3 regions of the Chryseobacterium sp. Y16C genome follow, and region 1 is predicted to be linked to each of the others. Evidence: riboswitches for the same ligand, from Rfam matches in the RefSeq annotation. Region 1 holds a riboswitch; each other region holds the start of a gene.
What was found. Region 1 has a riboswitch for cobalamin ahead of MKS83_RS08255 (TonB-dependent receptor plug domain-containing protein). Riboswitches for the same ligand answer to the same signal wherever they lie in the genome.
Positions count from the first base shown of each region.

Region 2: it holds a riboswitch for cobalamin, as region 1 does, so the genes downstream of both, MKS83_RS07715 (acyl-CoA thioesterase) here and MKS83_RS08255 (TonB-dependent receptor plug domain-containing protein) in region 1, are expected to answer to the same signal.
Region 3: it holds a riboswitch for cobalamin, as region 1 does, so the genes downstream of both, metE (5-methyltetrahydropteroyltriglutamate--homocysteine S-methyltransferase) here and MKS83_RS08255 (TonB-dependent receptor plug domain-containing protein) in region 1, are expected to answer to the same signal.

Region 1 covers NZ_CP092711.1:1,866,900-1,869,170, forward strand. Annotated here, with positions in the region: gene cdd (cytidine deaminase) at 9-491, shown strand; cobalamin riboswitch at 763-940, shown strand; gene MKS83_RS08255 (TonB-dependent receptor plug domain-containing protein) at 970-2,271, shown strand, end outside.
Region 2 covers NZ_CP092711.1:1,752,298-1,754,568, reverse strand. Annotated here, with positions in the region: gene MKS83_RS07725 (PadR family transcriptional regulator) at 1-26, opposite strand, end outside; gene MKS83_RS07720 (HD domain-containing protein) at 340-930, shown strand; gene MKS83_RS07715 (acyl-CoA thioesterase) at 1,057-1,440, opposite strand; cobalamin riboswitch at 1,556-1,737, opposite strand; gene MKS83_RS07710 (hypothetical protein) at 1,783-2,271, opposite strand, start outside.
Region 3 covers NZ_CP092711.1:836,360-838,630, forward strand. Annotated here, with positions in the region: gene MKS83_RS03665 (hypothetical protein) at 1-139, shown strand, start outside; gene MKS83_RS03670 (Lrp/AsnC family transcriptional regulator) at 141-602, opposite strand; cobalamin riboswitch at 757-942, shown strand; gene metE (5-methyltetrahydropteroyltriglutamate--homocysteine S-methyltransferase) at 1,330-2,271, shown strand, end outside.

The sequences.
Region 1 (2,271 bases):
AAGAAGACATGAGAAAAGATATACATATTGGTTATGAGCATTTCAAAAACAGCAATGAGCTGAGTGAAATCGAACAGGCGCTTTTTGAAAAAGCCAAGTCCGCAAGAGAGAAAGCTTATGCTCCTTATTCAGATTTTTTTGTGGGATGTGCCATACTTTTGGAGAATGGAGATATCTTTTCGGGCAGCAATCAGGAAAACGCAGCGTTTCCTTCGGGTCTTTGTGCGGAAAGAACGACGCTTTACTGGGTTGCCGCAAATTTCCCCAATGAAAAAATAAAAAAAATCTTTATTGTAGGAGGCCCTAAAGAATTTTCTGAAAACAATCCACCTATTCCACCTTGCGGATCATGCCGACAAAGTATTATAGAATATGAAACCAAGCAAAATGAAAATATTGAACTTTATTTTGCCAATTTAAACGAAGAAACCATCAAAGTACATTCTATAAAAGATCTTCTTCCTTTTTCTTTTGACGGAACTTATTTATAGATTTTTTAAACAAATTTTTTTGAATAGGGAGATTCTCTATTTGAAGCTATTTCCTGCTTTCCGTTGCAATCTTTTTTTTCAAAAAGGATTTTCACTGCAATCAGGGCTAGGAAATTGTGACTATGAAAAGAAAAACCCGTACTACAGAACCACCCCGGCGAAAATTCAAAGAATTTTCGCCACCTCTCCAAAGGAGGGGAATTCATTGTGAATATTTTTATCTTCGATTTTTATAGCTTTTCATCTTTTTTGCATTTTTGACGAATAAGTTTATCTTTGCAAAAATTTTGGTTTCCAATTATTTGGAATGAAAAGGGAATTGGGTGAAAATCCTAAACTGTCCCCGCAACTGTAGATCGCATTAGAAAATTTCTACGAGAAACCACTGTGAAAACGGGAAGGTGTAGAAAGCGAAAGTCAGGAGACCTGCCAAAATATAATCAAATAAACATTGCTTTCGGAGGAAAAGTAAAAGAAAATGGATATTAAAAGATCTTTAGTACTGCTTTTTGCGTCTTACGGTGGTTTTCTTTTTGCACAAGAGAAAACGATTGATACTGTTTATGTCTTCGACAGCCAGATGAATAAGGTTAAGCTTTTTCATAAAGTCAATACCCTTAAAGCTGAGGACATCGAAAAAAATTCTACCAACCTTTCCGAAGCTTTACGTTTTCAGTCTCCCGTTTATATTAAAGAAAATGGTCGTGGTGCGGTTTCTTCGCCTTCATTCAGGGGAACAACAGCGCAACAGACTGCTTTTGTATGGAACGGAATCAACATAAACTCTATGTTTTTAGGACAAGGAGATATCAACAATATTTCTTTATCCGGGTTTGAACAAATGGATATTAAGGCAGGCGGCGGAAGTGTGATATATGGAAGCGGTGCCATTGGAGGAAGCATACACTTAAACAACATTTTGGATTTTAATAAAGGGATTCATGCATCATTATTTTCTGAAGTTGGATCTTTTGATACGTATAATAACTTTGCAAGGGCTTCTTTTAGTAATGATAAATTAAGCTTTAAAGTTTCCGGAAATTATTCAATCAGCCAAAATGATTATGAAGTTGAAGAAGTAAATTACAGGAACAGAAACGGACAATATAATAACTCAAATATCAATATTGCCGTTGCTTATAAAATTGCACCTCATCATCAAATTTCCTGGATCTCGGAGTTTTTTAACGGAAATCAGCACTACCCTGTCTTTTTCGCAGATATTCAGACTAAAACAAAATACGAGACTCAGAATATCCGAAGCCTGATTGCCTGGGACTGGAATACTTCCAGATTTACAAATGCCTTTAAAGCGGCTTATACAGAGGAAAACTTTCAATATTTCAATAATATCGACCAACCAAAATCCAGTGGCGGAACAGGAAAAAATTATATCTTAAAAAATGATTTTAATTATTTTCTTTCATCCAAATGGAATGTAAATCTCATCACAGAATTTCAGGTAAATGACGGAGAAGGCTATCAGTCAGGGATCAAAAAAGTCAGCAGAAATATCGGCTCCGTTTCAGGGTTAGTCCGTTATTTTGCTACTAAAGAACTTCGTTTTGAAGGCGGAATTAAAAAGGATTTTGTTGAAAACATTACCTCGCCGGTCTTATTTTCTCTTTCAGGAAACTGGAAGGCTTTGAAATGGTATGAGACTAGCCTTAATATCTCCAGAAATTTCAGATATCCAACATTTAATGATTTGTACTGGCACCCAGGAGGAAATGAAAATTTGAAGCCTGAAACGTCTTATCAGTTTGAATTAAGAAATCAG
Region 2 (2,271 bases), 110 kb from region 1:
TGCGCTTTGGTATTTTCAGTATTCATCTTTAATAAGTTTTGTTAATTAGTTATATAATTTTCGAAGTTCGGAACCTAGCTAGCTGATCCTATTTCGATTTTACATTACAAAGATATGTAAATAAAATGGTATTATGCAATACAAAGTAGTGTAATTTTTTAATTTAATCATTTAATATATTGATAATCAATAAAATAAATTTTTATTGATTTTTGTCTTAACTTTATTTAAGCCTTGAAATTTTCCAAAAATTTTAAATTTTCGTATTTTTAGGTCAGAAATTTTGATCGACATTTTATAAATGAATTCAAAATATGATCATGTAAATAACAATAAAGAATGAAAATACAGAAGGAGATTGATTTTATCCTGGCAGTAGATGCCTTGAAAAATGTACAAAGAAGAAATTATAACGCAGATGATACCAGAAGAGAAAATACGGCGGAACATTCATGGCAAATTATTATTTTAGCTCAGATTCTTTTTCCTTATGCGAAAAACAGAGCGGATATTGATTTGTTAAGAGTCATAAGAATGCTTTCCATCCACGATCTGGTGGAAATTGAAGCAGGAGATACCTTTTTATTTGATGAAGCTGCAATGGTAGGGAAATTTGAAAGAGAGAAAATTTCTGCTCAAAAGATTTTTGGGATTTTAGATGAACCTTTGCGTACGGAATTCTTTAATTTGTGGCTCGAATTTGAGGAAGAAAAAACTCCGGATGCCATTTTTGCCTGTGCCATCGATAGAATCATGCCTTTCATCCTGAATTCCCATACTTCAGGAAAAAGCTGGACGGAAGCCGGAGTAACGGAAAAACAAATCAGAAATATGTTGGAGAATGCCATTGTAAGAGCTTCCGATGAAATGGGAGAGGCTTTCCATCATTTATTGAACCTTAGCCTTGAATCTGAGAAGGTGTTGAGGTGATTTGTAAAATGGATGTTTAAAAACTTTCGAAGAATAAAAAGTTTCGGCGGGCAAAGCCCGCCGAAACTCATAATAAACATGCTGAAAATATAGGGTTGCGGCGACCGCAGGTCGCCGCAACCTTTTTTATAATATTGAGATTGGTTTCTTAAATTCATCTATAGCTACAAAAGTAAAATCCCCTACAATAGCTCTTTCTCTTTCATAGGAATACATCTGTTCCGTATAGATTTCAACATTGACCTTCATACTTGTTTTTCCGACATGAGAAACTTTTCCGATCAGTTCTACAATCGTTCCTGCAGGAATAGACCTTTTAAAATCAATTTTATCACTGCTTACCGTTACCACACGTTTTCTTGCAAATCGTGTAGCTGCAATAAAAGCCACTTCATCCATCAGCTGCATCGCTGTACCTCCGAAAAGCGTATCGTAATGATTGGTTGTGTTGGGGAAAACTGCTTTGAAAATTCGTGTTTCTGATGCTTCAATTCTTTCTTCTGTAGTCATATTTCATTATTAAATTAAGGCGAAATGAAATAGATTAAAATAACAGAAGAATAGCAGGGACATAAAATATACCTGTTAAAATCCATCAGATCAATAAACTTCAGATCGCGAAAGTTTTTTGTTTAAAGAAAAAGGCAGGTCTCCTGACTTGTAACATCTCTATTTCCTTCCCATGCGGTAGCACAGTGGAATATTTTATAAAGACTTCAGTTACTTACAGTTGCGCGACAGTTCGTGATTTTCACACGATTCCCTTTTAATCAGCAGCTAAGCAGAACCAATTTCTATGATGAATAAAGTCGTTAAACTTTTTCGAAGGCAAAAATAAGAATAATTAAGAGATTATTCCGGGTTTTTGTAAATAATCTGACTAATTGCCGCTCCCTGTTTGATAGACCAGAAGGTGACATAACGGTTTTCTCCGGAACCATTAATCATATATAAGAAGATATGATCCTGATCTAAAGCGGTGACTCCTACATTATCAAAATCCATCGTAGGTTGAAACAGATTTTTGATGGCATCCCTTACAAAAACGGAGCCTCTTCCCGGTTGCTGTACACGGATAGACTTTATTTCAGTCATCCCTTCAGGAAGTTCTTTACCGATTCCCCAGGTTTTCTGTTTATCAATTTTAATGATATTTCCTTCAGCATCTTTTTCCTGTTTCTTAATGTGAGCATAAGAAGGATAAATGTCAATAATAACTTTGGTTCTTTGGTTTCCGGGTATTTTAGGATTGGTATCGTCCGTGAAAATTAAAGATTTCCCGTTTTTAGATTTAGAAGGAGTGAATTTAGGTAACTGGTCTACAAAAACAATACGGTTTTT
Region 3 (2,271 bases), 1.0 Mb from region 1:
TATACTTTCTAGGTCAATGATGCCATCCGATCAGGCAATAGAAAATTCGGAATTAAAAATTCTTACCCAAGAAGAAGCAAAAGAAATTCTGAGCTTATATAAAGAAGATCCTCATCCTCTTAAAGTTTATCAAAAATAAATTATATATTCACCCCATGAATATTTTTCACCTCTGCCATCACAAACGTACTGTGTGTACTTCCGATAGAATCTACAGAGCCTAATTTATTAAAAACAAAATCCTGATAGTGCTTCATATCTCTTACCTGAACTTTCAGTAAAAAATCAAAATCTCCGGAAATATTATAGCATTCTGCGACTTCATCAATCTGTAAAATATCTTCAACAAATCGATTTCCGACAGAACGATCATGGATTTTCAGTTTTACCTGACAAAAAACGGTAAAACCACGATTCAATTTTTCCGCTTCCAGAATGGCAGCATAATGTTTAATATATCCTTCCTGCTCAAGTCTTTTCATCCGTTCAAAAACAGGGGAAGCAGATAGGTTTACTTCTTTCGCAAGCTCTTTTACGGTTAGCTTTGCATTTTTTTGAAGGATTCTCAGTAGTTGAAGATCCTTTTCATCCAGTCTTTCCACAGAATAATATTCTTTTTTGGGGTTCAATTTTCAAATTTACAGAATAATAATCTTTTAAAAATATATAAACTGGAACAAAAATCTTATTTTAATAAACACATCCAATCAATATACTTTAATTACTATTTTTGAATCCTATTTTGTTCTTTAACATACTTCATCAAACGGAAAAGGTTTTACTTAAGGTAAATTAATAGGGAATCGTGTGAGAATCACGAACTGTCGCGCAACTGTAAGTAACACATCAAAAGTTTTTGTCCACGTGTATCCACTGTGTAAACGGGAAGGATGACAATAACTGTTATAAGTCAGGAGACCTGCCTGTTCCGAATTGACAATGCTCTCGCGGTTGGAGTTTTTGGTTAAGCAGATGATATTTGGAAATATTTTTGAGTTTGAGTTTAATGTTGAGTTTTAAATTTTTAAACGCAAAGATTTGTTGTTGTAACTTCTTATTTTTAGGAAGCAAAGAATTGCAACTTCATCGCTGATGAAGCGTATGGATAAACGTCTGCTTTTTACAATCAATAAAATTCATTCTTCTTTGCTCGCTTAAGTTATAAAGAAGATTTCATTAAAACTTTGTGTCAAAAAATAAAAGCTCCATTTATTCAAGAAAATTAAGTCCTTATTATCATTTTTCAACACAAAACTACTTTCCAATTCAGCATTACGAAGCATCCGAAGAACTTTTAAAACCATTATCTAATTTAAAAGTTGTAAGAAAATGCAAACACACCTTCTTGGCTATCCGCGTATTGGTAGCAACAGAGAACTCAAAAAAGCCTGTGAACAATATTGGGCAGGTAAAATCAATTTAGACGACCTTCTAGAGGTTGGAAAAACCATTACTCAAAGTAATTGGAAACTTCAGCAGGAAGCGGGAATTGACCTTATTCCCTGTAACGATTTCTCATATTACGATCACGTTTTGGATATGACCTTAACGGTTGGAGCCATTCCTCAACGTTATCAGGAAATTGCTTTAAAAAAGCCCGAACTGGACGTTTATTTTGCAATGGCAAGAGGTTTCCAGAAAGACGGTTTAGATATTACCGCAATGGAAATGACGAAATGGTTTGATACCAATTATCATTATATCGTTCCTGAATTTCAGAAAAACCAGGAATTTAAATTATTCTCCAATAAAATCACCAAAGAATTCATCAGTGCTAAAAAAGCTGGATTCAATGCAAAACCTGTTATTATTGGTTTATTAACGTATTTACTGCTGGGAAAAGAAAAAGAAGAAGGTTTTGATAAATTGGATTTAGCTCAAAACTTACTTCCTGTTTATATTCAGATTTTAAAGGAGCTGGAGAATCACGGTGCGGAATACATTCAGTTTGATGAACCATTTTTAGCATTGGATTTAACTGAAAAAGCAAAAGAAGCCTATCAGTTTGTTTATGCTGAAATCAAAAAACAGTTCCCTAAGCTTACATTTATTGTCGCAACTTATTTTGACGGTTTAAAAGACAATCTTTCACTCACCACTTCCCTACCTGTAGATGTTTTACACATTGACCTGGTTCGTTGTCCTGAACAATTGGATGAAATTTTAGATAATATTCCTAATCATTTAGGCCTTTCTTTAGGCGTTGTAGACGGCAGAAACATTTGGAAAAACGATTTTCAGCATTCGCTACAGTTCATTAAAAAAGCCGTT